Regions from separate parts of the Neobacillus camarae genome, predicted to be linked through region 2. Evidence: predicted binding sites of a transcription regulator. Region 2 holds the regulator's gene; the other holds the start of a gene.
The links. The regulator Rex, encoded in region 2, represses fermentation and respiration genes when NADH is low (regulators of the CRP and FNR family bind a similar motif). The targets are predictions, from matches to a motif close to TTGTGAAATATTTCACAA.
Positions count from the first base shown of each region.

Region 1: the regulator Rex is predicted to act here: its motif matches at 5,853-5,870, upstream of ACY8D0_RS26125 (hydrogenase small subunit).

Region 1 covers NZ_JBUCKX010000005.1:253,417-269,549, forward strand. The annotation lists gene ACY8D0_RS26090 (PTS sugar transporter subunit IIB) at 99-404, shown strand; gene celB (PTS cellobiose transporter subunit IIC) at 427-1,743, shown strand; gene ACY8D0_RS26100 (PTS sugar transporter subunit IIA) at 1,807-2,130, shown strand; gene ACY8D0_RS26105 (6-phospho-beta-glucosidase) at 2,126-3,469, shown strand; gene chbG (chitin disaccharide deacetylase) at 3,504-4,211, shown strand; gene ACY8D0_RS26115 (proline dehydrogenase family protein) at 4,372-5,355, shown strand; gene ACY8D0_RS26120 (hypothetical protein) at 5,651-5,740, shown strand; gene ACY8D0_RS26125 (hydrogenase small subunit) at 6,000-6,845, shown strand; gene ACY8D0_RS26130 (VanW family protein) at 7,113-8,108, shown strand; gene ACY8D0_RS26135 (5-methyltetrahydropteroyltriglutamate--homocysteine S-methyltransferase) at 8,363-9,475, shown strand; gene pepF (oligoendopeptidase F) at 9,525-11,339, opposite strand; gene ACY8D0_RS26145 (lactate 2-monooxygenase) at 11,563-12,714, shown strand; gene ACY8D0_RS26150 (hypothetical protein) at 12,902-13,276, shown strand; gene ACY8D0_RS26155 (TetR/AcrR family transcriptional regulator) at 13,310-14,215, opposite strand; gene ACY8D0_RS26160 (DHA2 family efflux MFS transporter permease subunit) at 14,408-15,937, shown strand; gene ACY8D0_RS26165 (branched-chain amino acid aminotransferase) at 16,067-16,133, shown strand, end outside.
Region 2 covers NZ_JBUCKX010000004.1:167,786-183,918, reverse strand. The annotation lists gene ACY8D0_RS22315 (UvrD-helicase domain-containing protein) at 1-1,437, opposite strand, end outside; gene groL (chaperonin GroEL) at 1,667-3,295, opposite strand; gene groES (co-chaperone GroES) at 3,349-3,633, opposite strand; gene ACY8D0_RS22300 (CPBP family intramembrane glutamic endopeptidase) at 4,005-4,721, shown strand; gene ACY8D0_RS22295 (YdiK family protein) at 4,718-4,918, shown strand; gene ACY8D0_RS22290 (cytoplasmic protein) at 4,956-5,663, opposite strand; gene ACY8D0_RS22285 (polymer-forming cytoskeletal protein) at 5,679-6,395, opposite strand; gene ACY8D0_RS22280 (YhbD family protein) at 6,411-7,031, opposite strand; gene ACY8D0_RS22275 (acyl-CoA dehydrogenase family protein) at 7,136-8,749, opposite strand; gene ACY8D0_RS22270 (DUF4395 domain-containing protein) at 9,113-9,541, opposite strand; gene ACY8D0_RS22265 (DegV family protein) at 9,705-10,532, shown strand; gene ACY8D0_RS22260 (redox-sensing transcriptional repressor Rex) at 10,648-11,313, opposite strand; gene moaC (cyclic pyranopterin monophosphate synthase MoaC) at 11,319-11,825, opposite strand; gene ACY8D0_RS22250 (ABC-F family ATP-binding cassette domain-containing protein) at 11,999-13,918, shown strand; gene tsaD (tRNA (adenosine(37)-N6)-threonylcarbamoyltransferase complex transferase subunit TsaD) at 14,531-15,550, opposite strand; gene rimI (ribosomal protein S18-alanine N-acetyltransferase) at 15,550-15,999, opposite strand; gene tsaB (tRNA (adenosine(37)-N6)-threonylcarbamoyltransferase complex dimerization subunit type 1 TsaB) at 16,010-16,133, opposite strand, start outside.

The sequences.
Region 1 (16,133 bases), on a different contig from region 2:
TTATGGAACAGTACTGAATATAGTTTATTAATTCTTAGACACCATGAATCGACGGGTATTGAGTTTTGAAAGCGATTGCATACCAAAGGAGGATGATCATGAACATTTTATTGTGCTGTGCGGCTGGTATGTCTACCAGTCTATTAGTCACAAAGATGGAAGCAGCCGCTAAGGCGGAGGGTTTGCAGGCAAAAATCTGGGCAGTGAGTGCAAGCGAAGTCAACCGGCATCTTGAACAGGCAGATGTGCTGCTCATAGGTCCACAGGTTCGTTATTTGCTTCCGCAGCTTAAGAAAAAAGGCCAGGAAAAGGGGATTCCGGTGGATGCGATCAATCCTGTTCATTATGGAAGGTGCAATGGGGAAGAAGTATTAAAATACGCAAGGAGTTTAATTGGTTCATAAATTCACAGAGGAGTGAATCATAATGAGCAAATTTAATGAAATACTGGAAGAGAAGGTCATGCCAGTTGCCGCCCGGATTGCCGGTCAAAAACATTTACAAGCATTGCGTGACGGAATTATCCTGACTATGCCGTTAATTATTATCGGCTCTATTTTCCTGATTTTAGGGTTTATCCCCATTGACGGCTATCCTGAATTCATGGCGCGGACATTCGGGGACCAATGGTCAACGAAACTCCTGTACCCAGTTAGTGCCTCATTTGACATTATGGCTCTGATTGCAGGATTTGGGATTGCCTATCGGCTGGCGGAACATTATAAAGTGGATGCGTTAAATGCCGGGGCCATTTCGGTTGCTGCTTTTATTCTAGCCACACCCTATTTCACGATGTTTACTCCTGAAGGAGCTAAGGAGGCCATTCAAGTAACCGGCGTTCTTCCTATGGCCTATCTAGGAAGTAAGGGGTTATTCGTTGCGATGATCATTGCCATTTTATCGACGGAAATTTACCGTATTATCATCCAAAAAAATATTGTCATTAAGATGCCCGATGGCGTCCCCCCAAGTGTCAGTAAATCGTTTGTGGCTTTGTTTCCAGCTTTTTTAGTCATCCTTGTCGTTTGGCTGTTGAGGCTGTTGATTGAAAATACCTCCTTCGAGAGTCTCCACAATGTGGTCGGAAAACTCCTCCAAGAACCATTAAGCGCCTTAGGCGGGTCATTAATCGGAGCGCTCATAGCCGTTTTCTTAGTTCAGTTGTTATGGTCAACCGGACTGCATGGTGCCAGTATTGTTGGAGGCGTCATGGGGCCGATTTGGCTAGCCCAGACAGATGCCAACCGCATAGCGTTGCAGGCGGGACATAATCTTCCTAACGTAGTGACTCAGCAATTCTTCGATATTTTTATCTATTTAGGCGGATCCGGTGCGACCATTTCCTTTGCCCTTATGATGCTGTTTATGGCAAAAAGCCAACAGTCCAAGCAGCTTGGCCGGCTGGCCATCGGTCCAGGCATATTCAATATTAATGAACCGATTACATTCGGTGCTCCAATTGTTATGAACCCTTTACTGATTATTCCATTTATATTAACGCCGCTGGTTCTGGTATTGACGACCTATATCGGCATGAGTACCGGCTTTGCACCAAAAACAGCGGGTGTCGCTGTCCCTTGGACGACTCCGCCAATAATAGGAGGGTATTTGGCAACCGGAGGAAATATTCGCGGCGCGCTGATGCAGTTAATTAACTTAGTGGTCGCCTTTGCCATCTACTATCCATTCTTCAGGATGTGGGATAAACAAAACCTGAAAATGGAACAAGACGCCGGAAATTAACTAAAAGAATACAAGAGCTTGCCGGACGGCAGGCTCTTGGCTTTGTAAGAAAGGAGAAATAAGATGACCAAGGAAGAACTATACAATCTTTCCTTCCAGTTAATTTTACATGGCGGCAATGCAAGAAGTTTAGCAATGGAGGCCATTTTTTCCGCCAAAGAAAAAGATTTTACCACAGCGTTTGAAAAACTTGCGGAAGCCGAAACGGAATTAGGTTCCGCCCATCGATTTCAAACACAATTAATCCAAGCGGAAGCTTCAGGGGATACATTGGAAATACCAATTATCCTTGTCCATGCGCAGGATCATTTAATGACGGCCATGACCTTAACCGATTTGGCCAAAGAACTGGTGGAGCTTCGTCAAGAGCTGCATTCCAGTCATTAAAGGAGGGGGAAAAGTGGTTAAAGTTGTAACCATTGGAGGAGGTTCCAGTTATACACCTGAGCTCGTTGAAGGTTTCATTAAAAGATATGATGAATTCCCCATACAAGAACTATGGCTGGTGGATATAGAGGAAGGGAAACACAAGCTTGAAATTGTCGGAAATCTAGCTAAGCGCATGTTTAAAAAAGCAGGACTTCCAACTGAAGTTCACTTAACTTTAGACCGGAGATTAGCGATGAAAGAAGCAGATTTTGTCACTACCCAATTTCGCGTCGGGTTACTGGATGCCCGTGCCAAGGATGAACGGATTCCGTTAAAATATGGGGTGCTGGGTCAGGAAACCAATGGGCCAGGGGGATTGTTTAAAGGACTGCGAACCATCCCAGTCATTTTGGATATCGTAAAAGATATGCAAGAGCTCTGCCCAAATGCATGGCTGGTGAATTTTACAAACCCGGCTGGAATGGTGACCGAAGCCGTCCTCCGTTATAGCAATTTCCGAAAAGTGGTGGGTTTGTGCAACGTGCCAATAGGTATGGAAATGGGGATGGCCAAGCTATTGAAGGTCGATCATTCTCGGGTCCGCATTGACTTTGCTGGATTAAATCATATGGTATATGGTCTTGATGTGTATCTTGATGGGGTTAGCGTAAGAAATAAGGTCATTGAATTCCTAACCACCCCGGAGAACTCCAGTTTCGTTAAAAATATACAAGGAATTGGCTGGGAACCAGAATTTATTCGTGCACTGGGGTTACTCCCTTGCCCGTATCATCAATATTATTATAAAAGCTCCCATATGGTCCAAAAGGAAATAGAAAACGCCAAAACAGCAGGAACCCGTGCCGAGGTCGTTCAAAAACTGGAAAAAGAATTATTTGACCTATACAAAGACCCGAACCTCGCCATTAAACCGCCACAGTTGGAGAAGCGGGGCGGAGCCTATTATAGTGATGCGGCCGTCCGGTTAATTACTTCCATTTATAATGATAAATGCGATATCCAACCGGTTAATACCATGAACAATGGGGCGATTGCCAGCATTCCGAATGATTCAGCAGTGGAAGTAAGCTGCATCATTACAAAAGAAGGGCCAAAGCCACTCGTGATGGGGGACCTTCCAGTGGCCGTCCGCGGTCTTGTTCAACAGATCAAATCATTTGAACGGGTTGCGGCAGAGGCTGCTGTTACAGGGGATTACAATTTGGCTATCTTGGCACTGACCATTAATCCTTTAGTTGCCTCTGACACGCTCGCGAAGCAGATTGTCGATGAGATGCTTGAAGCACACAAAAACTATTTGCCGAACTTCTTTAGGAATCATAAAGGTGCCAGTTAAACAGTAAAAACATATTGGCGAAAGGAAGGTCAAGGTGATTACATTAATTGTAAATGCGGACGACTTTGGCTATTCAAGAGGGATCAATTATGGGATTATCGATGCGCATAAGAACGGAATAGTGAATTCGACAACCATGATGATGAACATGCCCGACGCAGCCCATGCAATAGAATTGGCGAAACAAACTCCAACTCTCTGTTTGGGGATACATCTTGTTTTAACATGTGGCAGGCCATTGTTGGAGGATGTCCCGTCTTTAACGGATCAAGATGGAAACTTTAAAAAACTGAGGGATATAAAGGATACCGGTCGGCTATCCCTTATCGATATCGAGCGGGAATGGACAGCACAAATTGAGAAGTTTTTAGCCTCCGGGTTAGTTCCCACCCATTTTGACAGCCACCACCATGTTCATGCCATCCCAGAATTCTTACCCGTTGTTCAACGGCTATCAGCCAAATATCAATTAAGCGCAAGACGGGTTGGAAAGGATGCACTAGAAGGGGTACCTGCCTTTACCGACGTCTTCTTCCATGATTTTTATGGTGACGGGGTTGACTGGGATTATTTTGAAAAACTGATTTCACGCGTGGAGGATAACCAATCAGTGGAAGTCATGTGTCATCCAGGCTATTTGGATTATCGGTTATTGACCGGTTCATCCTATAATAAAGAGCGAATGAAAGAGATTGCGGTATTAACCACAACAAAACTTCCAAGACATGTGAAATTACAGTAATGTATGCTGTGGCTACTAAAGGACCAGGCTGCCTTAAGGTGATAGGACAGCCTGGTTTGCGGTAATAGCCTCATACTTCGTTGAATATTCCCAAAACAATAAATATTGAAACCTTTATGTTATAATTTACTATATATCTATTATCTAAGGGGTCTTTCTGATGTTAAAAGATATCTTTATTGGCTTATCGCAGAATCCACTTTTAAACAGGGCAGCAAAAAAGTACGGACTAAGATTGGGAGCGCAAAGTGTGGTCGCTGGCACCAATCTGGATGAGGCATTACGCAGCATTAAAGAGCTGAACGAACAAGGAATTTCTTGCACGGTAGATCATTTAGGGGAATTTGTGTTTAAAGAAGAAGAAGCTAAGGCTGCCAAGAATCAAATCCTCGAAACGATAGAGGCGATTCATGAACATAATGTCGATGCCCATATTTCCATCAAACCCACTCAATTAGGAATGGATATTGATTATATTCTTTGCTTATCCAATGTGAGGGAAATTGTCGCGCACGCAAACCAATATGATATGTTCGTCAATATTGATATGGAAGACTCCAAGCATCTGCAGCCTACGTTTGATCTGATGGATGAATTATCCAAGGAATTTAATAATGTTGGAACGGTCATCCAAGCCTATTTACATAATGCGCTCGACTATCTGGAGAAATATCAATTTAATCGCATCCGGATTGTAAAGGGGGCCTATAAGGAATCAGAGGATGTGGCATACCAGGTTAAAAAAGCGATTGATGCCAACTATATTAAACTAATAGAATGGCATTTGTTACATGGAAATTTTACCTCAATTGCCACCCATGATCACCGAATCATCGATCATGTGAAACAATTTGTTAAGAAACATCAAATCCCAAACAATAAATTTGAATTTCAAATGCTATATGGATTCCGAAAAGAATTACAGTTCAAGCTTGCCAAGGAAGGCTATCAATTCTGCACGTATGTTCCATTTGGCAGCGATTGGTATGGCTACTTTATGCGCCGCTTGGCGGAACGGCCCCAAAATTTAAATCTGGTCGCAAAACAAGTGTTTAATAAAAAAACAAACACGGTGCTTGGCGTAGCGGCTGGTGCATTTATTTTAGGGAGAATGACCAAGGCAGATAAGAAAAAACGAAAATGATATTCCGTTATCGAGGTAAACTCCCGTCTATTATGGATGGGAGTTTTTTGTAGAAATAATAGATTTCAAACTTTGGTTGCCAAATAGGTATATTTTTATGGTTTATACCTTATTATGCTAGTTAAAAACCAAGTCGATAAATATTATAATATGTAATTGTTTAGTAAAGATCTTGTCATAAAGGTGGCGGTCTCATGAAGAGGTTAATGGGTATCTTGCTTGCCTTAGAGATTAACAGTCCATTGTTTTTAGGGGCATACAATGCAGCTACAACAGATGAGAAAACTGCACAGAACTGCGTAAGTTGTACCCTACGGTGTTCCTTCCACACACCCGGTACCAGGTAAAAATGGACCGCGACCACAATCATTATGCATGTGAATAATAAGTTTTGTCCAAAAAGGTGGTGCTGCCGCAAGCATTTCCTTTTAAACAGGCCCACATAGAAACGGTAATATTTCGCATGTTTTTATCATGCATTTATGTAAAAGAATGTTTTGTGAATTATTTCACAAGTAATAGACAGAGCTTCGTTATAATCGTATAATTCCATTGAAAATGAAACCTGCTGCCATCAAACAAAGCCTAGGAGAGTAAGTTTGTCATGGAAGACTGGCACAAATACCCAAGGGGGGAAACCAAAAATGCAGACATACAATTGGTTAGAAACGGTTCATGTGACAGAAGAAATGTTGCTGCATACCGATAGCAGGCTGCCGGTAATCTGGATTAGCGCTCTGGATTGCACAGGGTGCAAGGAAGCGTTTCTGCGTTCCTTTTCGCCGAGCACATTGGAAACCATGTTGGATTTTATTTCCTTAGAGTATAGTGAGTTATTATCCGCTGCCAGCGGGAATCAGGTGGAGGAACACAAGGAGTCCATTTTTGAAAAATATCGGGGTGAATATGTGCTCGTGGTGGAGGGAAGCATCCCCGCGAGTGATGAATTTTTAATGATTGCCGGAAAATCGGTAAGGGAGGAAATCATTCGTGCAGCCAAAAAGGCTAAAGCTGTGCTGGCATTCGGAAGCTGCTCCGCATGGGGGGGTTTACCTGCGGCCGGAGGAACTCCCACCGATTCCGGTGATATAAGAACCCTTATCCCGGATGAGATACCAGTGGCAATTGTCCCTGGCTGTCCTCCTATTCCAGAAGTTATGATTGGAACATTATTGCACATCCATTTTCACGGTAATCTCCCAGAATTGGATAAAAAGCTACGGCCCAAAATGTTTTACCAAACCACCGTTCACATGGCCTGCCACCGAAAACCGTATTTTGACCAAAAACTGTTTGCTGAATCCTTTGACGATCAAGGAGCACAACTTGGGTATTGTTTATATAAATTAGGGTGTAAGGGTCCAGCGGCCTTCAATGGATGCGAGAGGATGGGACAGGATCGCTGTATTGCTGCCGGTTACACTTGTATGGGCTGTTCCGAAAAGGGATTTTGGGATAAAGGCGGATTTGTCAGTAAAAAGAAAAGATGAATCGGAATGGATGTCGTCCTAGGAAAATTTGATTTTTTATATTTTAAACCGCCGGTATTACAAGTCACCTGTGGTTTTTTATTTTTTTCAAAGTGTTAAAGGAACAAATTTCGACAACCCTTCTGAATTATAATGATGGAAGTGAGTATGATCGTAAGAATCAGGCATTTAAACATGTCATCATTTAGACATGTCTTTTAGAATAGGATAATTGGTGGGATTGATTATTGTCCCATCTTATACAAACATAAAAGGGGAAATGGCATAATGGTTAGGGCAAAATGGGGCATTTCAATTTTACTGATTAGTAGTTTGCTAGGATTAACAGGGTGCGCGCAGGAATCGGCAAAACAAACTCCTAAAAAAGTGACAATTCCAACTAAACAGCCTGACAAAAACATCGAAAAACCACCCATGCAGGCGGAGGTACCTAAGCCCATCACTGTTAATGTCATAGACCCCAACACAAAGTCAATTATAAAAACCATCCTTCCGGAAGAAATGGGGTTTGAAACCAATCCGGACTCTTATAAGCAGGAACTGCAAAAATGGGCCAGAGAACTTGCAAGGGGGACGGATACAACGACAGGATATGACCAGAAGATGACTCCCGACAGAATCGATGCTACTGGTCAAGTCATCAAAGGGAAGCCAAGAATTATTATGGAAGAGACCGAATTAGTCGAAAGGATTTTAAATGCTTCCGCTGATGGCGGAGAAGTACTGCTGCCTATTTATGTAACCGAAAGCGGCTATAAACCAGAAGACCTTGGATCGTTGGATCAGGTAGTATTGGGTTCCTATACCACTTACTTTGATGGCGGTGTGGCAGGCAGGTCAAAAAACATCGAGTTATCGGCCCAAGCCATCAATAACACGATTATTGGAGTACAGGATACTTTTTCTTTTAATTTCACGGTAGGTCCGAGTGATGCAGAGCATGGCTACCAGCCGGCAAAAGAAATCGTCAACAAACAACTGGTCGACGGAATAGGCGGCGGCATTTGCCAGACTTCATCCACTCTGTTTAATGCCATCGATAAATTGGGTGTCCATTACGTTGAATGGAATCACCATTCTTTAGCTGTTGGCTATGTGCCTGCGGGCCGGGATGCAACCGTATCCTATGGGGGAAAGGACTTCCAATTTCAAAATACAACTGGTGTTCCTTTAATTCTTAAATCCATTTACCAAAGAGGTAAGCTGACAGTGGAAGTAAGAACTTCTGCAGCCTACCAGACCCTGTATGCGCAAGGAAATTAAAAATTGGGATTTGTCCGTCAAACATGGGCAAATCCTTTTTTATTCTTGCCTTTATCATTCTATTAGCTTTATGAAAGGATAATTCTATCATAATCAAAGCAATATGATAGCAAAGTGCTAAAAGCCCTTTCTATTAATCCATTCTGGCAAGTTTGACAATTCTTTAAATTTCATTAATACTTATATTTAAATCCTATGTGGATTTTACTTATCTACTTTGACTATACATACATGTAAGTGAGGGATTAGCAGGAATGGGAAACACTTCATTAGGTTTGAAAAAAGGGCCATTCAGGGCCGACCAGGTTGGAAGTTTATTAAGATCAGAGCCTGTCAAGCAGGCACGTGCCCAAAGAGCGGCAGGGTCCATTTCGGCCGAACAATTAAGGGATGTTGAAAATGAAGAGATCAGGCGCATTGTGGAAAAACAAAAAGCAATTGGCCTGGAAGCGATAACGGATGGGGAATTCCGCCGCTCATGGTGGCATTTTGACTTTCTTGAAAGACTAGTAGGGGTTGAGGGGTACACAGCAGATGCTGGTATCCAATTTAAGCAAACCCAAACCAAGTCACGCGGAATCAAGGTTACCGGAAAACTGGATTTTGGCCAGCATCCAATGCTAGAAGACTTTAAGTTTCTTCACAGCATTGCAGGTGACCAAACGGCGAAAATGACCATTCCAAGCCCCAGCATGCTTCACTTCAGAGGGGAAATTGAAAAATCAGCCTATAATGATAGGGAAGAGTTTTTCCATGATTTGGGAGTTGCTTACAAAAAAGCAATCCAAGCCTTCTACGATGCCGGATGCCGTTACCTTCAGCTAGATGACACCGCTTGGGCATACCTTTGTTCAGATGAACAAAGAGAGCAGTTAAAGGCGAAAGGACTTGATCCAAATGAATTGAGTTCGCTTTATGCCCAAACTATTAATGCAGCAGTGGACAACCGTCCAGATGACATGACTCTTACTATGCACATCTGCCGTGGAAATTTCCGTTCTACCTGGATTTCATCCGGAGGATACGAGCCTGTTGCGGAAACACTATTCGCCGGTCTGAATATCGATGGATTTTTCTTAGAATATGACAGTGACAGGGCAGGCGGGTTTGAGCCTCTTAGATTTGTAAACAGAAAAGACCTCAACATCGTCCTTGGTCTGATCACCTCTAAACATGGAGAATTGGAAAATCCTGAAGATATAAAGCGACGAATAGATGAGGCTTCGCGTTATGTCGATTTAAGCCAATTATGTTTAAGTCCGCAATGCGGATTTGCTTCCACAGAAGAAGGAAATTTATTGACGGAAGAGCAACAATGGGCGAAATTGCGCCATGTGGTGGAAATTGCCGAGGATGTATGGAAGTAATAAACAATAAAAAGGCTGTCCCAGGGGGGCAGCCTTTTCTCGTGCGTCATTATTCGTAAGAGCGCTCTAATTCATCCACAAGCGAACCAACATAAGACACAGCTTTACGGACTGGTTCCGGAGTGGACATGTCGACACCTGCTTGTTTGATCAGTTCCTGCGGTTTCTTGGTACCGCCGGCGCGAAGAACTTCAAGCCATCTGTCGACAGCAGGCTGGCCTTCTTCTTGAATCATTTGGGAAACGGCCGTGGATACGGTCAATCCCGCAGAGTAGGTATATGGATATAATCCCATATAATAATGTGGCTGGCGCATCCAGGTTAAGCAGGCTCCCTCATCGATGACCACACTGTCACCCCAGAATTCCTTTAGAACGTCCCCGGTGACTTCGGTTAATGTCCTCGCTGTTAAAGCCGTGCCTGACTCAGCCAGCGTGTAGACTCTCCGTTGGTACTCTGCTTCCAGCAAATGAGTGACAAAGTTATGATAATAAGTGCCCAACAACTGAAGAACGACCCAGCGGCGCATTTGCTTATCGTCTGTTTTGGCAAGTAAATGGCGGCCGAGCAGCATTTCATGCATCGTGGATGGAGCTTCAATGAAGTACATCGATGGTCGTGTATTCATGACTCTCTGGTTTTGGTTAGATAAGTAGAAATGTCCGGCATGACCGAATTCATGAGCCAAAGTAAAGCAGCCGCGCATATTATCCTGCCAGGTGACCAGAATGTAAGGATGCGCTCCGTAAGGGCTGGAACAGAAGGCACCAGTAGACTTTCCGATATTATCGGCCTGGTCTACCCATCTTTCTTTAAAGCCGTTTTCAATGATGGAGCAGTAATCAGGACCCATGACTTTTAGTGCTTCCAAGATTAATTGACTTGCTTCTTCAAAAGTGGTGCTTGGATTAAAATCAGCATCCAATGGAGCTTTGAGGTCGCAGAACTGCATTTCATCTAAACCCAATGCCTGTTGCTTTAATTTGGCATACCGGCGCATATGCGGAGCCAATTCTTTAAAAATGGTATCAATCTGATTATTATACATGTCCACTGAAACCTGCTGCGGCTCCAAAAGCATATGGGTGACAGATTCATAGTTTCTTAGCCGTGCAAGGGCTACCTGTTTGTTCACTTCTGTTGCATAAGTTGCGGCCATGGTATTTGTATGCTGTTTTAAGGTTGAAACAAACGATTTCCACGCTTCCCTGCGGACGTAAGTATCTGCCGTAAATTCGTAGCGGTTTTCAAACAAAGCGAAGGATACAGGCAGTTCATTTCCATGTTCATCTTGGATCGGCGCAAACTGCATGTCCGCCAGTTTTGTCATTTGATAAATTTGATAAGGGGCATTGTGGACCTCCCCTAAGGCTGCCAATGCTTGCTCTGTTTCCGGTGAAAGCTGGTGGTTTTTCGATTTGAGCAAATCCAATAGGACTTTTTTGAAATCTTCGAGTTGCGGTTCTTCCTCTAGATACTTCTCAACGGTTCCTTCTGCTAAAGAAAGAATCTCCGAATTGATGAAAGAAAGGGCAGCCATGCATTTTGTTTGAAGGGCTGCAAATTTAGCGGTATTCGCCTGATTGACAGAATCTGTCCCGTCAGCTGCCTGGCGCAATTCCACATAGGTTCCGGCTTTTACAAGTTTCTCTGTGAGCTTTTCTTGAGCCAACAGGCATTCCAGAAGTGCTTTTGAACCTGTATGTAAAGTTCCTTTGAATGGACCGAATTGCCCCAATTCTTGTTGGATTAATGCCAGTTCCTCTTGCCAAGCCTGTTCTGAAGGATATAGGGCACTCAAGTCCCAAGTTAGTTCCTCAGGCACTTCAGAACGGGAAAGCCGTTTTTCAACTAATTTTTCCATGTGATTGTCCTCCTATAGATAATTCGTGTGACTAATTATTATAATATAATTTTTTCGAAAATTAAGTCAACACATAACTACTCAATTTTCGAGGTTTTTCTTGTTTTGTTATGCCAAAAGTATTATTATCTAAATATTTTGCAAACTCGTTGACCTGTTGATTTTACAATGATACCATCATAGTGAAAACGTTTACTAGTTTCGGAGAAAAGAAGGGGAGTCTATGAGTTTTGGGAATCAGGTTCAGTTTAAAGTGTATCAACAGTTTGAAAAAAACATTATTCCGGTTTCCTATGAAGAGCTGGAGAAAAAGGCAAAGGAGCATCTCAGCGCCAAGCCATTTTACTATGTGGCTGCTTCGGCGGGTGCGGAGGTGACGGCCAAAGAAAATAACCAAGCCTTTAACAAGTGGAAAATTGTACCTCGAATGCTTTGTGATACTTCATCAAGAGACCTAACAGTTGAACTTTTTGGGAGAAAACTGAACTACCCTATTTTATTGGCACCCGTTGGCGTCCAGTCCATTGTTCACCCGGATGGCGAACTGGCCACAGCCCGGGCTGCTGCCGGAATGGATCTTCCGTTTATCGCAAGTACAGCTTCTACATACAGTTTAGAGAAAATATCCGCTGTAATGGGCGATCGTCCAAGGTGGTACCAACTTTATTGGAGCAACGACCGGGAAATTGCTGCCAGTATGGTTAAGCGGGCAGAAATAGCAGGCTACGATGCGATTGTCATTACATTGGACACCCCGATGATGGCATGGCGGGAGAAAGACATCGAGCATGCCTATCTGCCATTCCTGGAAGCGCAAGGAATAGGAAATTACCTTGAGGATCCAGTCTTCCTGTCAAGACTGGACTGCCCTCCACAAGAAGACATGCAATCCGCGATCATGCTTTGGGCTCAGGTTTTCGGAAATCCCGCACTGACATGGGCTGATCTGGACTTTATCAAACAGCAAACGAACCTGCCGATTCTATTAAAAGGCATCCTGCATTCTGAAGATGCCCGTCTCGCCATCGAACATGGAGTCGATGGCATCATTGTCAGCAACCACGGGGGAAGACAAGTGGATGGGGCGATAGCGGCCATTGATGCATTGCCAGCAATAGTTGAGGAAGTGCAGGGGAAAATTCCTGTGTTGATGGATAGCGGAATTAGACGTGGTTCGGATATCATTAAGGCATTATGTTTAGGAGCAAAAGCAGTCCTTGTAGGAAGGCCTTACATGTATGGACTGGCACTGGCAGGTGAAGAAGGCGTTAAACAGGTGTTACGCAACTTAATCGCGGATTTTGACCTGACGCTGGCATTGTCTGGTAAAAAATCCGTTTCTGAATTAAACCAGAATTTGCTGAAAAGAGCTTAGGGAAACAACAGGTCCTGTTACCAAACCTTACTGGGCTGTTCCATCTATTCGTCGTGCTTCGGCGTGACTGTAGGGACAGCCTTTTATTATCTAAAATGGAAATATTTATCTGAAATTGAAACAATTCACATAGGAAAATCGTCTATATATTATAAATAAAGCAATACGGAAGGGTAGGGAGATGCTGATGAGAAATTCTGTTTATTTCATTGTTGTCATGGGAATAGGATTATTTTTACTCATCAGTTCGTTTGGCTCCCCTTTACTCCAAGAGGGAAATCCAATCGCGATGCTAGTTTCCGCTACAAAACTCCGTTTGTCGGACTCAGACTATGTTTTGGTCACCAAAACGGACAAGAGAAGAAAGTATATGTCCGAAAATGCGAACAAACAAGACTATAAAATCGTGAAAGAGTATATGGAAACGAAAGGATGGGATTATAAGGAACAAATGGGTTCAGGTTTGATTTTTACAAAGGATGGAGAAGATGCCGTTGTGGAAGTCAGACAGTATTCACGGCATTTTTTTATCTGGGAGATTCAAAGAGCTTTCTTTCATTAGCTTACATATGGATTGATTTACCCCCCTGAAAAGTCAGGGGGTTTTCGAGGCTTCTGTTTCCATGAAGTACTCCTCCAGTAATCGCTCCAGCTTCATATAATGGTTGTTTGCCTGAAGCTGCCCGTCCGCTTTTAAAGAATCCATTGCGCTTTGAATTAAGAATTGGCGCGGTTTTTTAGAATCAAGCAATTCTTCTTCGATAAAATCTAGCAAATTCACTTGATTGTTTAATTGAGTTTGACTGTCCAATTCATTTTTGATGGTAAACACAAGATGATGCAACTGCTTTTGAAGAGATTGATTCGATTTATTCCCATTTGGAAGCAGTTTTTCTAATAAAGCAGGAGATATCAACTGATCTTCTTCATTTTCCACATCTTTGACCATCATTTCTATCCGTTTGACGCTGTAACGTACTACACGGCTGATATTTACATTAGATTCATGGGCCATTCGATAGAATTTAATATTTTCACGGAGAATTCCCATAAACATGACCGCACAATCAAACAGATATGGCTGGGTGGCCACACCAAAAATATCCAGAAACCGGCTGTAAATCCAGCGGATATTATTCAAACGGCTCTGTTCCATAAAATGCTTGAGTTCCGAGTCATTTAATACAGATACTTCTTCAAATAGTGTAAGCAATCCGCTTTTTCGGTTCAGTTTCAGTTGAAACTCCACCTGTTTGATCAATATTTCGATATCTGTTGGGTCTTGTCCGACTAATAATTCATCACGAAGCCTCTCGCGCTCATGGGTTGTAGATGTAATAATCGCCATTAATAATTCATTTTTGGAGGTAAAGTAGTTATAGAAGGTACCTTTGGAAATCCCACTATATTCTAAAATATCCTGAATGGATGTAGAGAAAAAGCCTTTATCAATAAAAAGCTGGTTCGCCATTTTAATGACATGCTGTTTTCTGTCGTTCATGAAAAATCACCTTAGTTTAAAAAATTGTACTGTGTGTACAATTCCATACTAACCTATTTTTCTTCCCTTTACAAACAAGTTAAAGACTGGAAGGTTTTTATTGCATATTTTGTAATTACAGTATAATATAGGTAATTATGTAACAGGGGTATAAAAATATGAACAAGGGGTTTAACAGGGGAGGAATTACGAATGGAGCAGACAATTCAAGAGTCAAAACGGCCCCCGTATGGGATTATTTCTGTCCTGATGATTGGAGCCTTTATCGCGTTTTTAAACAATACGTTAATGAATATTGCCCTTCCATCGATTATGAAGGATTTACAGGTGGAAGCATCAACAGTCCAATGGCTGGCAACCGGGTTTATGCTGGTTAATGGGGTATTAATCCCGACGACTGCGTTTTTAATTCAAAAATATACGGTACGGCGGTTATTCTTATCCGCCATGACTTTATTTACGATCGGAACATTATTGGCAGGAACAGCCCATACCTTCCCCGTGCTATTGGCGGGGCGGATGACCCAGGCTTCCGGTTCTGCCATCATGATGCCTTTATTAATGAATGTAATGCTGGTCAGTTTCCCTATTGAGAAGCGGGGAGCAGCCATGGGAGTGTTTGGCCTAATCTTGATGGGGGCACCGGCCATCGGTCCAACGTTGTCTGGCTGGATTGTCGAGCACTATGACTGGAGGATGCTGTTTCATTTTATTTCACCGATTGCCATCACCATCCTCATTGTTGGTTTCTTTTTAATTAAGGACAAAAAGGATAAGGTCAATATCCATCTTGATTTTGTTTCTTTGCTTTTATCCAGCGCTGGTTTTGGCGGATTGCTATATGGGTTTAGTTCAGCTGGAAAAAAAGGGTGGGATAGCCCACTCGTATATGGAACTGTTGCAGTAGGGGTAGTCTGCTTAGTCATTTTTATCCTCCTGCAATTAAGAAATGAACGGCCGATGCTAAATTTTAGAATCTTTAAATATCCGATGTATGCTCTATCCGTCACCATTTCCATGGTAGTGACGATGGCCATGTTTTCCGGAATGCTGCTGATGCCGATCTATGTGCAAACCCTTAGAGGGATATCACCAATGGATGCTGGACTATTAATGCTTCCTGGAGCAATTCTCATGGCGTTAATGTCGCCGATTACCGGCAAACTGTTCGATAAAATCGGCGGACGAATCTTAGCGGTTATTGGTTTAACCATTACGGTCATTACAAGCTATGAGTTTAGTAAATTATCGCTTGATACAACTTATACCCACTTGATCATTTTATACGCTGCCAGGATGTTCGGTATGTCCATGGTCATGATGCCGGTATCCACTAATGGATTAAATCAGCTGCCGGCAAGATTTTATCCACACGGCACGGCCATGAACAACACCTTACAGCAAGTTTCCGGGGCCATTGGCACGGCTCTGTTAGTGACGATCATGTCCAACAGGACCGAGACCCATGCCAAAGAGATTGGCGCGGAGGCGATGAAACACTTGACCCAGCAGCCGACACCGGAAGTGTTGGCCCAAATCAAACAAGAAGTGGCGATGAAGGCTATGCTCGAAGGGATCAATGACTCTTTCTATGTCACGGTATTTGTGGCTGGCCTCGCACTTATTTTGGCCTTCTTTATCAAACGGGTTAAACAGGCAGAGGACCCGTTAAAGCTCAATCCTCAAGACAACCGGATGACTTCAAAACTTGCCAATAATTAAACTCAAGTGTAGGTGACTTGGACAGTCACCTATTTTTTTATATTCCACCCATGAATGCCTCTTTATCATTTGATTTTTTTGCAAAAAAACTTCAATATGATAGTAAAATGTACTACTGGAGGATGATTCATGTTAAAGAATCGGGTTCAACATTATATTGCACAACAAGAGAACGGCCAAAATGGGTTGGTATCGT
Region 2 (16,133 bases):
TTCATTATCTGTCAATTTTCTTTTCAAATCACCGGTACTCCGTAAGTATTCCCCTAGTGATTGGTCGAGCAATTCAAATGAATCTGCTTGTCCAGGATATAAATCCAATAGTTTGAATCCCTTTTGACGTTCCCAAAAATGTTTTTTTTCGATTATTTGCTTATCATAATTTTTGTCTCCTAACATTCCGAAATACTCAACAATTATCCCTTTTATTTGTTTATTAATTGAAAAAATAGTGAAATCAGGCCTATAGTTTCGAGAACCCCACCTATAATTGTATTCATACTTATACTGTATTCTATGTTCAAACAAAAAGTCTGCAATACGTTTTTCCCCCATCGACTTATAATAAACTCCATCAAAACCAATATATGGGAGAGAACGACGATATTCAACAATCTCCTTAGGGCTTAGCTGTTCTTCAAGTTTTTCAAAATCCCCACCCTCACCTCGAAAATACCGAATCATAATATCTGTAACAATATGTAATTTTTCTTGATTGTATAAATATGAATTAATTATATTTTGTATAAATTTACTTTTTTCATATCCATTTTTTTCACTGTCATATAATATCTTTTCTTTAGGTTGGACAATTGCGTGAGCAAGCGCATGAAAAGTCATCGCTTTTGGAGCATCTTCTCCTAAAAACTCTTGCAATCTTTTATTAATTTCTTCAGCAGCCTCACGATTAAAAGCAAGAAGGAGTATTTTACCCGGGTCGACCCGACAATGTTTTACTAAAAATGCTGCTCTACTAACCGTAGTAGATGTCTTTCCGCTCCCTGCCCGTGCATAAACTTGTAAATCATCCCATAATTCAGTAATGCACCTAGCCTGTTCCACATCTGGCACTTTCCATCCCTGCTTTGAAAACCAACTAATCACAAAGTTGACTGACAACTCAACAAATTCTTCCTCACTAATTAGGTTTGATAGTTCAGTTTCCCACACTCGTCTACTCTTCAAGTAATTATTGATGAAAAGACTTTCTAACCTTTTAATAGCCAGCTTTTTAGCTGCTTCTTGTTTCTGCTGTTTTAGTTTTTCTTGTTCTTTAGCTAAAATAAGTTTTTGTTGATTTAGTTTTTCTTCTAGCATCTTTTTCTCTTTGTATTCTTCAATTTTTTTCTTTCTGTATTCTTCCTCTTGAATCTCTTTTGATATCCTAGCCTGCTTTTCTTCCTCTTCCCTTTTTTTCTCAATCTCCAAGAATCCTTCAACATCTTTTAAAATCTCATCTATTTTACTCTTTTCAAAAATTTCATCATTTCTATATACCGTTCTATACTCCGTAGTTAAAATCTGCAGATTACATTTTATGCAGGTGATCCAACTTCCTTGATCAAAGTTATATTCTTGATCAAATTTAAAATATATACCTTTACATCTAGGGCAATGAGATCTGACAATTCTTAGCACTTTTTCACCCATTTCCTTTTTATTTATACCTAAAGTTACATCAAAAGGGTCGTGCCTGTCACTCCCCGATTACAAAGAACGTCTATCTACACGTAACAAAAGAAATGAAAAAAGAGGCTTCCCACAAGTTTGCACAACTCATGAGAAACCTCTAATTTTAGGAGAGAAATGTTAGCAAAATGTTAGCATTGCGCTCCCCTCTTACATAAAACCCTCATATATCAAGGGGTTTGGGCGATGATTACATCATGCCGCCCATTCCACCCATGCCGCCCATGTCAGGCATAGCAGGGCCAGCTGGTTCTGGCTTGTCAGCCACAACTGCTTCAGTAGTCAAGAACATAGCCGCAACAGATGCAGCGTTTTGAAGAGCGGAACGAGTAACCTTAGTTGGGTCAACGATACCAGCTTCGATCATGTTTACCCACTCGCCAGTAGCAGCGTTGAAACCTGTGCCAACTGCTTCACGCTTTAAGCGGTCAACGATAACAGATCCTTCAAGACCAGCGTTTTCAGCGATTGTGCGAACTGGAGATTCAATGGCACGAAGAACGATGTTGATACCTGTTTGAACATCACCTTCAGCTTGGATACCAGCTACTTTATTGTATACGTTTAGAAGCGCAACTCCACCGCCGGATACAATCCCTTCTTCAACTGCAGCACGAGTTGAGTTAAGAGCATCTTCAATGCGAAGTTTGCGTTCTTTTAATTCGGTTTCAGTTGCAGCACCAACTTTGATAACTGCTACACCGCCAGCTAATTTAGCTAAGCGCTCTTGTAATTTTTCACGGTCAAATTCAGAAGTGGTTTCTTCCAATTGAACACGGATTTGGTTCACGCGGCCTTGAATTTCTTCAGTAGCGCCAGCGCCTTCTACGATTGTAGTGTTTTCTTTTGTTACCACAACTTTAGCTGCACGGCCTAAAGAAGCAACTGTTGCAGATTTAAGGTCACGGCCAAGTTCTTCTGTGATCACTTCACCGCCAGTTAAGACAGCGATATCTTCAAGCATAGCTTTACGGCGGTCACCGAAGCCAGGAGCTTTAACAGCCACTGCATTGAAAGTTCCGCGAAGCTTGTTCACTACTAATGTAGAAAGAGCTTCCCCTTCGATATCTTCAGCAACAAGCAATAATGGCTTGCCTTGTTGAACCACTTGCTCTAATAATGGAAGGATTTCTTGAATGCTAGAAATCTTCTTGTCAGTGATTAGGATATATGGATTGTCTAGAACAGCTTCCATTTTTTCAGTGTTCGTTACCATGTAAGCTGAAACATATCCACGGTCGAATTGCATACCTTCCACAACGTCTAGTTCAGTTGTGAAGCCTTTAGATTCTTCGATGGTGATAACGCCGTCGTTACCAACGCGCTCCATTGCTTCTGCAATCAATTGGCCAACTTCGTCGTCAGCGGAAGAAATGGCAGCAACTTGAGCGATAGAAGATTTGCCTTCGATTGGTTTTGAAATGGCTTTTAGCTCTTCAACAGCAGTAATCACCGCTTTTTCAATCCCTTTACGGATACCCATTGGGTTAGCGCCAGCTGTTACGTTCTTTAAGCCTTCGCGGATCATCGCTTGAGCAAGAACAGTAGCAGTAGTGGTACCGTCACCGGCAACATCGTTTGTTTTGCTTGCTACTTCAGCAACTAGTTTGGCACCCATGTTTTCGAATGCATCTTCTAATTCGATTTCTTTTGCGATGGTTACACCGTCATTTGTGATTAATGGTGAACCAAATTTTTTCTCAAGAACCACGTTGCGTCCTTTAGGTCCAAGAGTCACTTTTACAGCATTTGCTAGAGTATCGACACCGCGAAGCATCGCGCGGCGAGCTTCTTCACTGAATTTAATCTCTTTAGCCATTGTAAAATAACCTCCTCATATGATATAAAAGCTTAATTATTTAAGAGACGTGACTAACCAACAATCGCAAGAATGTCAGATTCACGTAAGATTAAGTATTCGGCTCCTTGGTATTTAACCTCAGTACCAGCGTATTTTGAGAAGATAATGCGGTCGCCTTCAGTAACTTCAAGTGCTACGCGCTCACCATTGTCAAGTACACGGCCTGTACCAACAGCAACTACTTTTCCTTCTTGAGGCTTTTCCTTAGCTGTGTCTGGCAATACAATACCGCTTGCAGTTTTTTCTTCTGTTTCAACTAGTTCGATGATAATGCGATCACCTAATGGTTTTAACATACAAATAACCTCCTCAAATATGTTATTCGGTCATTATTAGCACTCGGTACTAATGAGTGCTAACACAATTATTATAATAATGAATCTAAATATCTTTTGCAAGTACGAAGCATAAAATTTTTAAAAAGAATTCTGTTTTTTTCCACCTTATAAAGTATGTGAGGAACATCCCAATCTATACATTATTTTCCTGCAAAAACGAAATGTTTCATTTCGCTTCCCCTTAAAAAGCATTCAAAATTGAAAGTTACCCTTATTTAACGGTAGAATGAAAAAGAATTGCCTAAGTACCTATCTAACAGCTTTCATATCCAAAACGAGTATAAGATTATCTTTCTATATGAAAACTAAAGGTTAAAGGAGACGAAAGATTGAAACGGGAATATTGGATTATATTAATGGTTTATATCGGGATGCAATTTTCCAGTCTTGCCGGAGTTCCCCTGCTTGCGCTGGTTTTTCCTTTGATCGGGGTCGACAAGCAGCAAGCTGTTCCTGTTTGGCTGCTCATTAGTTTCCTGGCCGCCTTGCTCATTACGCTTTTCCTCCTGCGAAAAGAAATGAAAAGCGAAAGGGCGATGGGCAGTTCTTGGGGCCAATCGGTCCAATGGGCCATCCTAGGATTTTTCCTGGCTCTATTTGCGCAATACGCGGCTGCCATTGTAGAGTCGATACTAGGCATCCAAACGGGCTCAGAGAATACGCAGCAGATTATTCATTTAATTAATACCTTCCCGCTGGCGATTGTGGTCACTTCGATTTTTGGCCCGATTCTGGAAGAAGTCGTCTTCCGGAAAATTATCTTTGGAAGCCTTTATAGACGTTATAACTTTTTTATATCCGGCTTAATCAGCTCCGTCATCTTTGCTCTGGCCCACATGGAGCCGGTACATGTGATCCTGTACTCGGCCATGGGCTTTACGTTTGCCTTTCTCTATGTAAAAACCAAACGGATTATCGTGCCGATTTTTGCCCATGTGACCATGAATACCATGGTTGTATTGGTCCAATCGGTTTATCGGGATGATATAGAAAGACTGTCGAAGCAAGCTGAGGCGGTGCAAAACTTTATCGGAGGATTTTTATGAGACGTTCACCTTTTGTTTCCGGTCTGATTTATTTTTTAATTGGCGGTCTGTTTACCTTCTTTGCCATCGACGATGTCCAAGAGAACGGCTGGGGCTTTTTTAGCTACCTGCTTGTTATTCTGGCAACCTTTGACTTTGGCTCCGGTATCAAACTAATCGCCTTTCATTTTAAATATAAAGACCAATTGAAAAAATAGAGCAAATCCCCTAGATGTGATCCAGGGGATTTTTGTTTTATACCTTTCTAAACGTTTTGATAGTGGCCGACTTTTCCTGTATTAGGTTTTCTGTATATTCGACTATGCCGATGTCACAGCCCTTGCCGATTTTCACGAGCTTTCCCCGCACAATCTCCGCCTTTGTATTTTCAAGAGAAACTTCATCGCCTTCGATGACTTTTGCCGACAGATGTCCCGCATCCTTCACAAACGGAAGAAAGGAAGATTTTCTTTTAATGATAATTTTTTCCCCGCCGATTTCCGCCACTGAACTTTCACCAAAATGGAGACCGATTTCAATCCGGTCCGCATTCAGCAGCCCTTTTATCTCAAAACCGCCTTTGAGGTTAAAAGTTTCATATTCTACATCCCCATTAACGGAAATACTTCCTTTCACATTCGCCATTTCGCCTTGCAGCCTTTCCCCGGCAGCAAGCGTTCCAAGGATTTTCATTTGGTTTAGAACGGCGCTGCCCTCTATGGCCATATTCCCCACCACGAGGATGGAACCTGATTCTAAATTCCCTTTCACTTCCGCTTCCCCGATTACCTTTATCGAATCTGCTTGCAAACCATCTACTACTTCACTTGTGCCATAGATATTGAATACAGAACAGTCAACATGGGATTCGATGGTCGCCTCGCCCCTAATACGCACTTTATCATAATGGCCGCCAGGGTAGTTCCCCGAGCCATTAATTTTTAGATCGTGACTTGCCTTCATCAAGATTCCCCCCTTTTATACTTTCCTGTATTCTTTTACGGTGGCTTTTTTATCGATGGTCAGGTTTTCTTTATATTCCACAAGCCCCACCTGGCATTTCGGTCCGATGGTCACATGGTTTCCGCGAATGACGGCTGCCTTGGTATTTTCCACCACTATTTCGTCCCCTTCAATACACTCCGTCTCAAGCTGTGTGGTGATAAGCGATTTAAATAATCCCAAGAAGGCAGCTTTTTGTTTGATAAAAATTTTCTGGCCGCCGATTTCTTTCACCTTACACTCTCCAAAAAGGGTCACCTCCACAGAGTCGGCATTTAGCAGCCCTCCGATAGAGAAATGGGATTCCGCTTTAAACCGATCGGCTTCACAATCCTTTTGCACAATAAGCTTCCCTTTTATATTGACTTCCTCTGCCTGCAGTTTCCCGCCAATGACCGCTTTACCAGACACCTTTGCCGTTTTGGCCAATACATTGCCGCCAACTTTTGCTGTCCCTTCGACCGTAAACAGGTTGGTTTCTAACGACCCCTTCACTTTCCCGCTTCCGCTAATCTTCGCTTTATGGGAGATCACATTTCCATTGACGCTGCCTGAACCGTTGCATTCGAATTCTGAACAATCAATATCTGTGTTAATCGTTCCCGTGCCGTTTATCGTTACATGGTCAAATTGGCCCCCGTTGGCAGAGCCGAATCCATTGAGTGTCAAGTCGCCTCTTTTTTTCAGTTCCATACTGATTCTCCTTTATCATAATTTCGATTTAATTTCTTCGGCACATGCCATCAGCTTCAGTTGGGCCGCAACCTTTGTTCCAGGCTCGAAGTAAAAGCTTTCTGCGTTGACCACCAGCAGACAGGAAGAGATCCCTAGTTTTCTCATGATCACTAAATCACAGCTCTTCTGCTTGATCACAGTCCGATTTTCCTTCATCACCTGAAGCAACAATTTCCCTTCATCCATGCTGATTTCCCCTGACTGAAGCAGCTTCTCTAAAACATACACTTCAAGGATGCGGGAAAAATCTAGAACAGGGCCGCCTTTGTCGATATCTATATAAATGTTCATAACTGTTTCCGAAACAATGTTACGTTTCAATAACTCGTCTTTGCTTAATTGTAAATCGGATACATTTGGCGAAAGCATATCTGCCAGCTCATCCAAGGAAAGATTCTCTTTCATGGTTTGGATTTTCTCAATCCGCTGCAAAATCTTGTCTTTCGGGAAAAAGGTTTCCTGTCCGGTAAAGGTTGATTTCCTTATAAACCACTCTTCCGGAATCAGGTCCTTTCGCTTCCAGCGATACAGCTGACCGTACGAAATTCCGGCAAGCTCCAATAAATCTTTTTTGGATATTAACTCCTCGCTCATAAGTAAAACCCCTTTCTTAATCACAGTGTAACATAACACTGTTACGCTTGTAAAACCCATTTCAAAAAAAAATGGCGCCAGCAACCTGCACCAATTTCCCTAGTTTATTGTATTTCCGCTAAAGCCACTTGCTGGTAGGCCTTAAAGAAAGAGTCACAGAATTGATCCCACGCTGCGGCGGCTTCCATGGATTCCTCACTCACCTCACCGATGACTGGTTTTTGTAATAGGTCTTCAAGCTGATGGGAAAATGACCTGATCACCTCTTCCAGGGCACCTTCTAAGACACCGGCCACAAAATCCTTCGGCGGATACCAGTCGGCCACGCGCTGCAGGTCACGAAAGATTTGCGTTAACAACAGGTTGCGCGGTCCCTCCCATTGTTCGTTGACCACCACATCCCGGAAAATCCGCGGCAAGGACGAGAATTCTTCCATGACCCCGTGGCCGGCAAACACAGAGATTGCGTCACGGAGGATCTCCGCACCTTCATTGGTCGCACAGATTTTTTGCAGCAAGACAAGTTCCCTTAGATTGAATAATTTTTTCCGAATTTCGAGTGGCTGGTCGGAATGAATCCCGGGATTTAGAGGCTTTTCCAGCTTTAAAAATGAGTCATAGATTTTAAATGCCCCCGCGGTTGTCCTGTGGGCAGCGTTTTCGATTTTCTTTAGTTTGCTGGCAGAGAGCGGATAGTCTTTCACCTTTTTCCCGAACACGGTCCGAAAATCTCCATAGAGCTTGGCTTCTCTTGCAGCCCTTAGCATAAAGCCGGCACAGGCAATGCCGATTTCTAATCTCGATAAAGTTAAGACAATTCCCACTGCGACAGCTATCCCCTTGTCCTTAGGCCCAATTGGATAGGCGAGCGCTCCGTTATATTGGATTTCCGCCGTCGGGAGTTCGGCTGTACCAAGTTTCCATTTGATCCGGTTGATGTCGTAACTATTGCGTTTTTCCTTTTCTTTATCGCCTGGAAGCCAGGACGGAACGATAAAGGTGGAGACCTTAGTGGTGCCGGCTATTTTGGCGGTGACCACGGAATAATCAGCATGGGCAGCTGAGCAGAAGAATTTATTGCCATATAGCCGATAATGGCTTCCTTCTGGCACCGCCTCCAATACATTGGCCGGCAAATCGGACCCGCCCTGGATTTCCGTCATAAACTGAGCACCGATTGCAAACTCCCCGTTGATGCCTTCTTTTGTATGTTGGAGGATTTCTTGAAGCTCGGGGATTTCATCATTTGGAAACTGCTCTAATAGGGCGACTAAGCCATGGGTGCAGGTTAGCGGACAGGTCACGCCCGCTTCTCCAAGCTGATGAATTAACATTCTTTTGACAAAGCTTTCCCAAGGATGCCTTTTGCTTGAAAACAGGCCTTCTCCAAATATTCCTTGTTCGAGTTGAAGGGTTTCCATCGGCCGGACGATTCGATCAATCCGGTGGTTAAACGCGTCGTAGTGAAGCATGTAGGGACGGACTTCAGGGCGGGCAATTCGTTCGGCCAATTGATTCCATTTGGTTGATACAGTTGGGGAGAAAGTTTGCAGGGTTTTATGGATATCTTCGTACTGGGATGCGGCGAATTTTTTGACGGCTTTCTGTAAGAATGGCTCGTCCCGGTACCAGTCAAGGCTGGCACGCTTTTCGAGGAATTCATCAAAGCTATAAGAATTGGCTCCTCTTGTGGCAGCGTCCTGGGAAGCGATGTTCATTGAATGTCACTCCTTCTTATTGGGAAATTTTACAAATATTCAGTTTTATTTTAAGCTGGGAAAAGGGTAGACGTCAATGTGAGGAATGAAGATGGGGTTTAACAGGATGGGGAATTTTCTTTATAGTAAGGTTCTGGGCGGTTCATGAAGACAAAACTTGCTGATTTCCGTGATTCTTGTCCTCATGATGGCTTTATGAGGACAAAACTACGTTCATTACTGCCTTTTCTGTCCTCATGACGGCTCCATGAGGACAACATCCTGTTTATTTCTTTATTTCCTGTCCTCATGACATAATTAGGACTGATCAGCTCGCCATTAAAAAAGGAGCTGCATAAAAACAGCTCTCTTCCTAAATTCTCTCTATTGTTGCTGGGTTCTGCGATACTGGTATTGTCTCCATTGGTAGTGAATAAAACAGCCGATGCAAAATCCCAGGATAGCGACAAATGCAGCAATCATCACCAGCGCTGAAAACACATAACCGAGTGTAGTCCAGCCCAGCACAAAACTGAGAAATCCTATCCCGAGACAAGACACGGCAATCTTTTGGTTAAACTGCTGCTGCTCCCAGTCCTCCGGAATATAGGATTTGGGATCCTTCTTCAAAAAAAGCTTTGCTATTTGCATAACCGGATTAAATCCGAATAAAAGACCAAGTATTCCTGCAGTAAATGGGATCAACAAAATCCACTCATAACCAGTCACCCAGGTTAAGAGAACACTAATCACAATCACCCACTGATTGGTTTTCACAAGCGGACGTGGGATTGAACGAACTGCTTCTGCCATTTTAATCCCGACCTTTCTTATTTGTTTTATAGGTTTATATATATTTTAATCATTTCCCCCTATTTTGTATAGAAAAACTTATCGCTCAAATTTTAAAAAATACATACAATCCTACTAACTGTTATACTTAAATAAAAGATACAAAGTTAAGGACGGGGTCTCTATGATCAAAATTATCACCGATAGCTCGGCTGATTTGCCGAAACATTTAATCGAAAAATACAATATCACTGTGGTCCCGTTGACCATCATGATCAACAACGAAACCTATTCGGAAGGGGTCGACCTGACACCGGATGAGTTTTTTACAAAAATGTTCAACTCCAATGAGCTGCCAAAAACTTCTCAGCCTTCACCAGCCTTGTTTGCTGAAACCTTTAGCCGATTCAACAGTGATGACCAGCTGCTTTGCCTGACCATCTCATCCGGCCTGAGCGGTACCTATCAATCCGCCTCGCTTGGCAAAGACCTGTCAGATGCGAACGTCACGGTGTTTGATACTCTTGCCGGATCGCTAGGACATGGATTGCAACTTATCCGCGCCGCGGAACTCGCCCGTCAAGGACGGACAATGGACGAAATCCTGAAGGAGCTTACCGATTATCGTGAAAAAATGACCATCCTGGTCCTTTTAGATACGTTGGAAAATATCGTTAAGGGCGGCCGCCTCAGCAAATTCCAAGGCTCGTTAGCCAAGATTCTGAATATCAAAGTGATTTTAGAAAGAGTCGAGGGTGGAAAAGTGGAAATCAAAGAGAAGGTTAGAGGCAAGAAACGGTTTCACAACCGGACGATGGAGCTCATCCAAGAGCAAAGCAGCGATTTCTCCCATACCGTATTCGGGATTACCCATACCGGAAACACAGAAGAAGCCGAAGCGATTAAGCAAGAGCTTATCGAGAGATTCCATCCAAAAGAAGTCATTGTGAACTACATGGGGGCCACGATGGGAACATATGCCGGTAAGGGCGGCATGATTATTTCTTTCTAAAATGCTTTGTTCACTGATTTTTTTTACTCTGTTGATTGAAGTGGAAATCAACAGCCATATTGAGCAATGCCTTCAAAAAAAAAACAGACCTTTTCCGAAAAAAGGCCTGTTTTTCCTATTCTTCCTCTGCCTCTGTCTCATTCGCATTTGGATAATGCTTTAAAAAATAAACCAATGACTGCAGTTCGACCGCTAAATCGATATGATGAACCCGGATTGACGGCGGCACATTCAACCGCGCCGGTGTGAAATTTAATATCCCCTTCACATTGGTTTTCACCAGCCGGTCTGTAATTAGTTGAGCAACCGGAGCAGGAACGGTTAATATGATAACAGGGATATCTTCCTCCACTAAGTATTTTTCCAAATCATCCATGGAGTGAACGGGAACATCCCCTATGGAAGTCCCGATTTTATTCGGATCCACATCAAATGCACATTGAATTTTCGTATTATTGTTTTTCATAAAATTGTAATGCAAAAACGCCGTTCCCAGATTACCGACCCCAACTAGGGCAACCTTGGTCAATTCGTCCTGATCGAGGGTTTTACGAAAGAAAGTCAGGAGATAATTGACATTATACCCGTACCCTTTCTTCCCTAAAGCTCCAAAATAGGAGAAATCCCGGCGGATAGTTGCTGAGTCCACTTTTACGGCTTCACTTAGTTCTGCCGAAGACACCCTCTGTTTTCCGGAGGCATGCAAATTTTGGATAAATCGATAATATAAGGGCAGCCGTTTTGCTGTTGCCTGTGGTATTTTTGCTGTCTCGTTCGCCATACTCCTCACCTCTCTAATTGATTTATCTCTTCTCTAATAAAGTCTCCGTTTTTTCCTCCGGTTTTCTTTACTAAATAGGTTGGACCGATAACCATCCCTTTATCGACGGCCTTGCACATATCATATACGGTTAAAGCACAGGCCGACGCAGCTGTTAGCGCTTCCATCTCGACGCCAGTGCTTCCTTTGGTCTTTACTTCGGTTTGTATCGATAATTTATACTGATCCGCATCCTGTTGCTCCCATGAGAAGTTAACATTCACTCCGGTCAGAGGAATCGGGTGACACATCGGGATAATGTCCCATGTTTTTTTGGCGGCCATGATAGCTGCTACCTGGGCAACTGCCAAGACATCGCCTTTCTTCATTTCATTATTGGTCACTTTTTGGTAAATCTCTTTGCTGACAGTAATGCTGGAGTTGGCAAGCGCGGTACGAGCTGTTTCCGGCTTATCACTAACGTCCACCATCTTTGCCCTGCCTTCTTCATTAAAATGAGTAAATTCAGCCATTTAAAAAGCCTCCCAAAGGAATAATACTATATTTTCACGATTCTGTCTGTGAAACTTTGCACGAAATCGCTTATTTTTTTTTCCAAAAGAAACACATTCCCGAAAACCCGCCGTTTATTGCCGACCTTTTCGGAATAAGGTACACTATTTATAGGTAATTGAGGTGAAAAAATATGATTTTATTACAAGTGAACCAACTGGAAAAATATTATGGCGCTGAACTTATTTTATCGAATATAAAGCTCGAATTACAAACCCGTGACCGTGTTGCCCTTGTTGGACGCAACGGTGCCGGGAAATCGACATTGCTGAAAATCATTGCCGGCCATCTATCGCATGACGGCGGGGAAATCATCAAACCGAAAGATGTTTCCATCGGCTATTTAGCACAAAATACGGGTTTGGAATCGAACCTGTCGATTTGGGAGGAAATGCTGACTGTATTCGAGGACCTGCTTACCATGGAAAAGTCGTTAAGAAGACTGGAAGAACAAATGGCCGATCCTGATATTTTCAACAATCAGGGAAAATACGAACGGATCCTTAAAGAGTACGATCTGCTCCAAGTGAGTTTCAAGGAGCAGGGCGGCTATCAATTTGAGGCCGATATCCGTTCCGTGCTTCACGGACTAAATTTTCATGACCAGTCGCTCATCATCTCCAGCCTGAGCGGCGGCCAAAAGACCCGGTTGGCCTTGGGCAAACTGCTTTTAACTAAACCTGATATTTTAATATTGGACGAGCCTACCAACCATCTGGATATCGAAACGCTCTCCTGGCTTGAGCAATATTTACAGGGATATGACGGAGCCATTTTAATCGTTTCCCATGACCGGTACTTTTTAGATAAGGTCGTGACCCAAGTTTATGAACTGTCGCGCCGGCAAATGCAAAAGTTTACCGGCAACTATAGCGCCTATCTGGATCAGAAGGCTGCCAATTACGAACGGGACATGAAGTTGTACGAAAAGCAGCAACAAGAAATTGCCGCCCTTCAGGACTTTATCCAAAGAAACCTGGCACGGGCTTCGACCACCAAACGGGCCCAAAGCCGACGCAAGAAACTGGAGAAAATAGATGTCATGGATCGTCCGGCAGGCGATGAAAAGTCGGCCAACTTCTCCTTTGATATTGAAAAACAGAGCGGAAATGACGTGTTAACGGTGGACTCCCTTGCGGTCGGTTATCATGGGGAAAAAGTGTCAGAGGGAATTTCCTTCCGTGTATTTCGCGGGGACAGCATTGCCCTTGTCGGACCAAACGGGATTGGCAAATCGACCCTGTTGAAAACCATCATTAAAAGGCTGCAGCCCCTCGCAGGGACTGTCCAATATGGGACCAATCTTTCCATTGGTTATTATGATCAGGAGCAGGCGAACTTAACTTCCAATAAACGTGTTTTAAACGAGTTGTGGGATGAATATCCGCTCAAGCCGGAAAAAGAAATCCGTACCGTTTTGGGTAACTTCCTGTTTTCCGGTGATGATGTTTTAAAAACCGTCACCTCATTAAGCGGCGGTGAAAAAGCCCGGCTGGCCCTCGCCAAGCTGATGATGGAAAAAGCCAATCTGTTAATCTTGGACGAGCCTACCAACCATTTGGACCTCGACAGTAAGGAAATTCTCGAGAACGCCTTGGTTGAGTATCCAGGAACCATTTTATTTGTTTCCCATGACCGGTATTTTATCAATCGGATTGCCACTAAGGTATTAGAGCTTAGTCCAACGGGCGGTACCGAATATCTTGGCGATTATGATTACTATTTGGATAAAAAGCTGGAACAGGAAGAGCTCGCTGCATTGGAGGCCCAAGCTTCCTTGCAAAAGGCCGTTGCCAATGACCAGGCTGATAAAACGAGTTATCAACAGGATAAAGAAACCAAGAAGCTAGAACGCCAACGAAAGCGAAGACTAGAGGAAATCGAACAAAAGATTGAGCAATTAGAAGAAGAAATTCAAGACTATGAACAGCAATTATGCGACCCTGAAGTGTTTCAGGACCATGAAAGAGTATTAGAAATTAATAGCAAGAATGAACATGCCAAAGCCAACCTGGATCAATACATGGAAGAATGGGCTGAATTGGCGGAATAAGTGGATCAACCGGGCTATTTGTCCGGTTTTTTTATATTTTCAAATAAAATTATAGAGATATAGAAGGTTTGCTTTTTCCACAAGCTTATTCACACAAAGGATGGCTTTACTACAGTAATCCACCGACTTTTCCACATTATCCACAGATTATATCAAAAATATCCACATTATCAACATAATTCAGCACTTATCCACAACCGTAACCATTTATATTCCTGAATTTTATCCACAATGATCTTTTAAACAAACGTTTGTTTAAAAAAGGGGGATAATTTAATCAAACGTTTAATTAAACATAAACAAACGTTTGATTTATTCCAAAAACCCTGAAGGATTCTAAGGTTTTCCAAAGTTAATCAAATGTTTAATTAATATTAATCAAACGTTTGGTTAACTAGAGTTAAAATTAAACAAACGGTTAATTAAAATGCATTGTTTTAGCCAGAATATTTTTTTACAATAATGCTCCTTTAAATTTGATTTCCGCCTCAGTCGCTCAGCGAACCTGCAGGCTCACCTCGGCGCTAAAGGTGTTAACTGGGGCTCTTCAGGCCCTGTACGCCCGCAGAAGTCAGGGGCTACAATAAAAAAACCCTTCCGATTGGAAGGGACTTAATTAAATTTTTCAATATCCAGCCCTGGGTTTGCATTCAAGTTCAGTTCAGCTCGAATTCCTTTTTCATACATGACACTGCCCGCTGCAGCAATCATAGCCGCATTGTCGGTGCATAACGATAAAGGGGGAATCACCAATTCCACGTCAGAACCTTTGGTAAAGGTTTGTTCCAGTGCTTCCCTTAATCCCTTGTTGGCTGCCACGCCGCCGGCCACCAATAATTGTTTGACTCCATATTGATCAACAGCCCGCTTTGCTTTGGTAACCAAAACCTCCACGACGCTCGCTTGGAAGCTGGCCGCCAATTCCCCAGGAGCAATCGTTTCCCCTCGTTGTTCGGCATTGTGGACTGTATTAATCACAGCCGACTTCAAACCGCTGAAGCTGAAATCATACGAGCCCTCTTCCAGCCAAGCGCGCGGCAAATCAATTGTCGGACTGCCTTCATGAGCCAATCGGTCAATGTGCGGGCCGCCAGGATACGGCATACTTAACGTTCTCGCCACCTTGTCATAGGCTTCGCCTGCCGCATCATCACGCGTCTCGCCAATCACCTCAAAATGGACATGCTCTTTCATGTAAACCAGCTCCGTATGCCCTCCGGAAACCACTAATGCCATCAACGGAAATTGAAATTCTGTCACCAGCCGGTTCGCATAAATATGCCCTGCAATATGATGCACAGGAACAAGCGGCTTTTGATTGGCAAAGGCAAGAGCTTTGGCGGCATTTACCCCGATTAACAGGGCTCCCACCAGGCCAGGGCCTTCCGTTACAGCTATGGCATCAATATCTGCCATTGTTAGATTGGCCTGATGCAGCGCTTCATCCATGACAATGGTGATTTGCTCAACATGATGGCGGGAAGCAATCTCCGGAACGACTCCACCGAACCGCTTGTGGCTTTCGATTTGCGAAGCTACCACATTGGCAGCAATTTCCCGTCCATTTTTGATAATTGCGACAGCCGTTTCGTCACAGCTTGTTTCAATTCCTAATATTAATTGATCCTTCATTATAAATTCACCCACATTACCAAGGCGTCTTCCTGAGTATCCGAATAATAATTTTTTCGAATTCCGCCATTTTGAAATCCCATTTTCCGATAAAGGGACTGTGCCACATAATTCGTGACCCGTACCTCGAGGGTCATGCTTCTGGCCCCCATTTCCCTCGCCGTTGCCATCAATTGGCGCATCAACGCATCCCCAAGCTTTCTGCCCCGGTATTCTGGCAGAATGGCAACATTCGTAATATGCGCCTCATCGAGGACAATCCATACGCCGCAGTAGCCGACCAGTTTATCGCCGTGTTCTAGAACGATGTAGACAGCAAATTTATTGTTGTTCAGTTCATTATAAAAAGCTTCCCGGCTCCACGGCATCGTAAACGACGCATGTTCAATCTCTAAAACTTGGTCAATATCCTCTTCCCTCATATAACGAAAACGAAATGTGTCTTCCATATCTCTGTTCCTATCCTTTTACGATTTTCCCCTGCTTTTCCAGCCACTTTGCCTCCGCTTCTGCCAGCCGGATATAATTCGGGACAAAAGTATGGATATCTTCTCCCGGTTTATCCAGTCCCAGTAACCCCAGT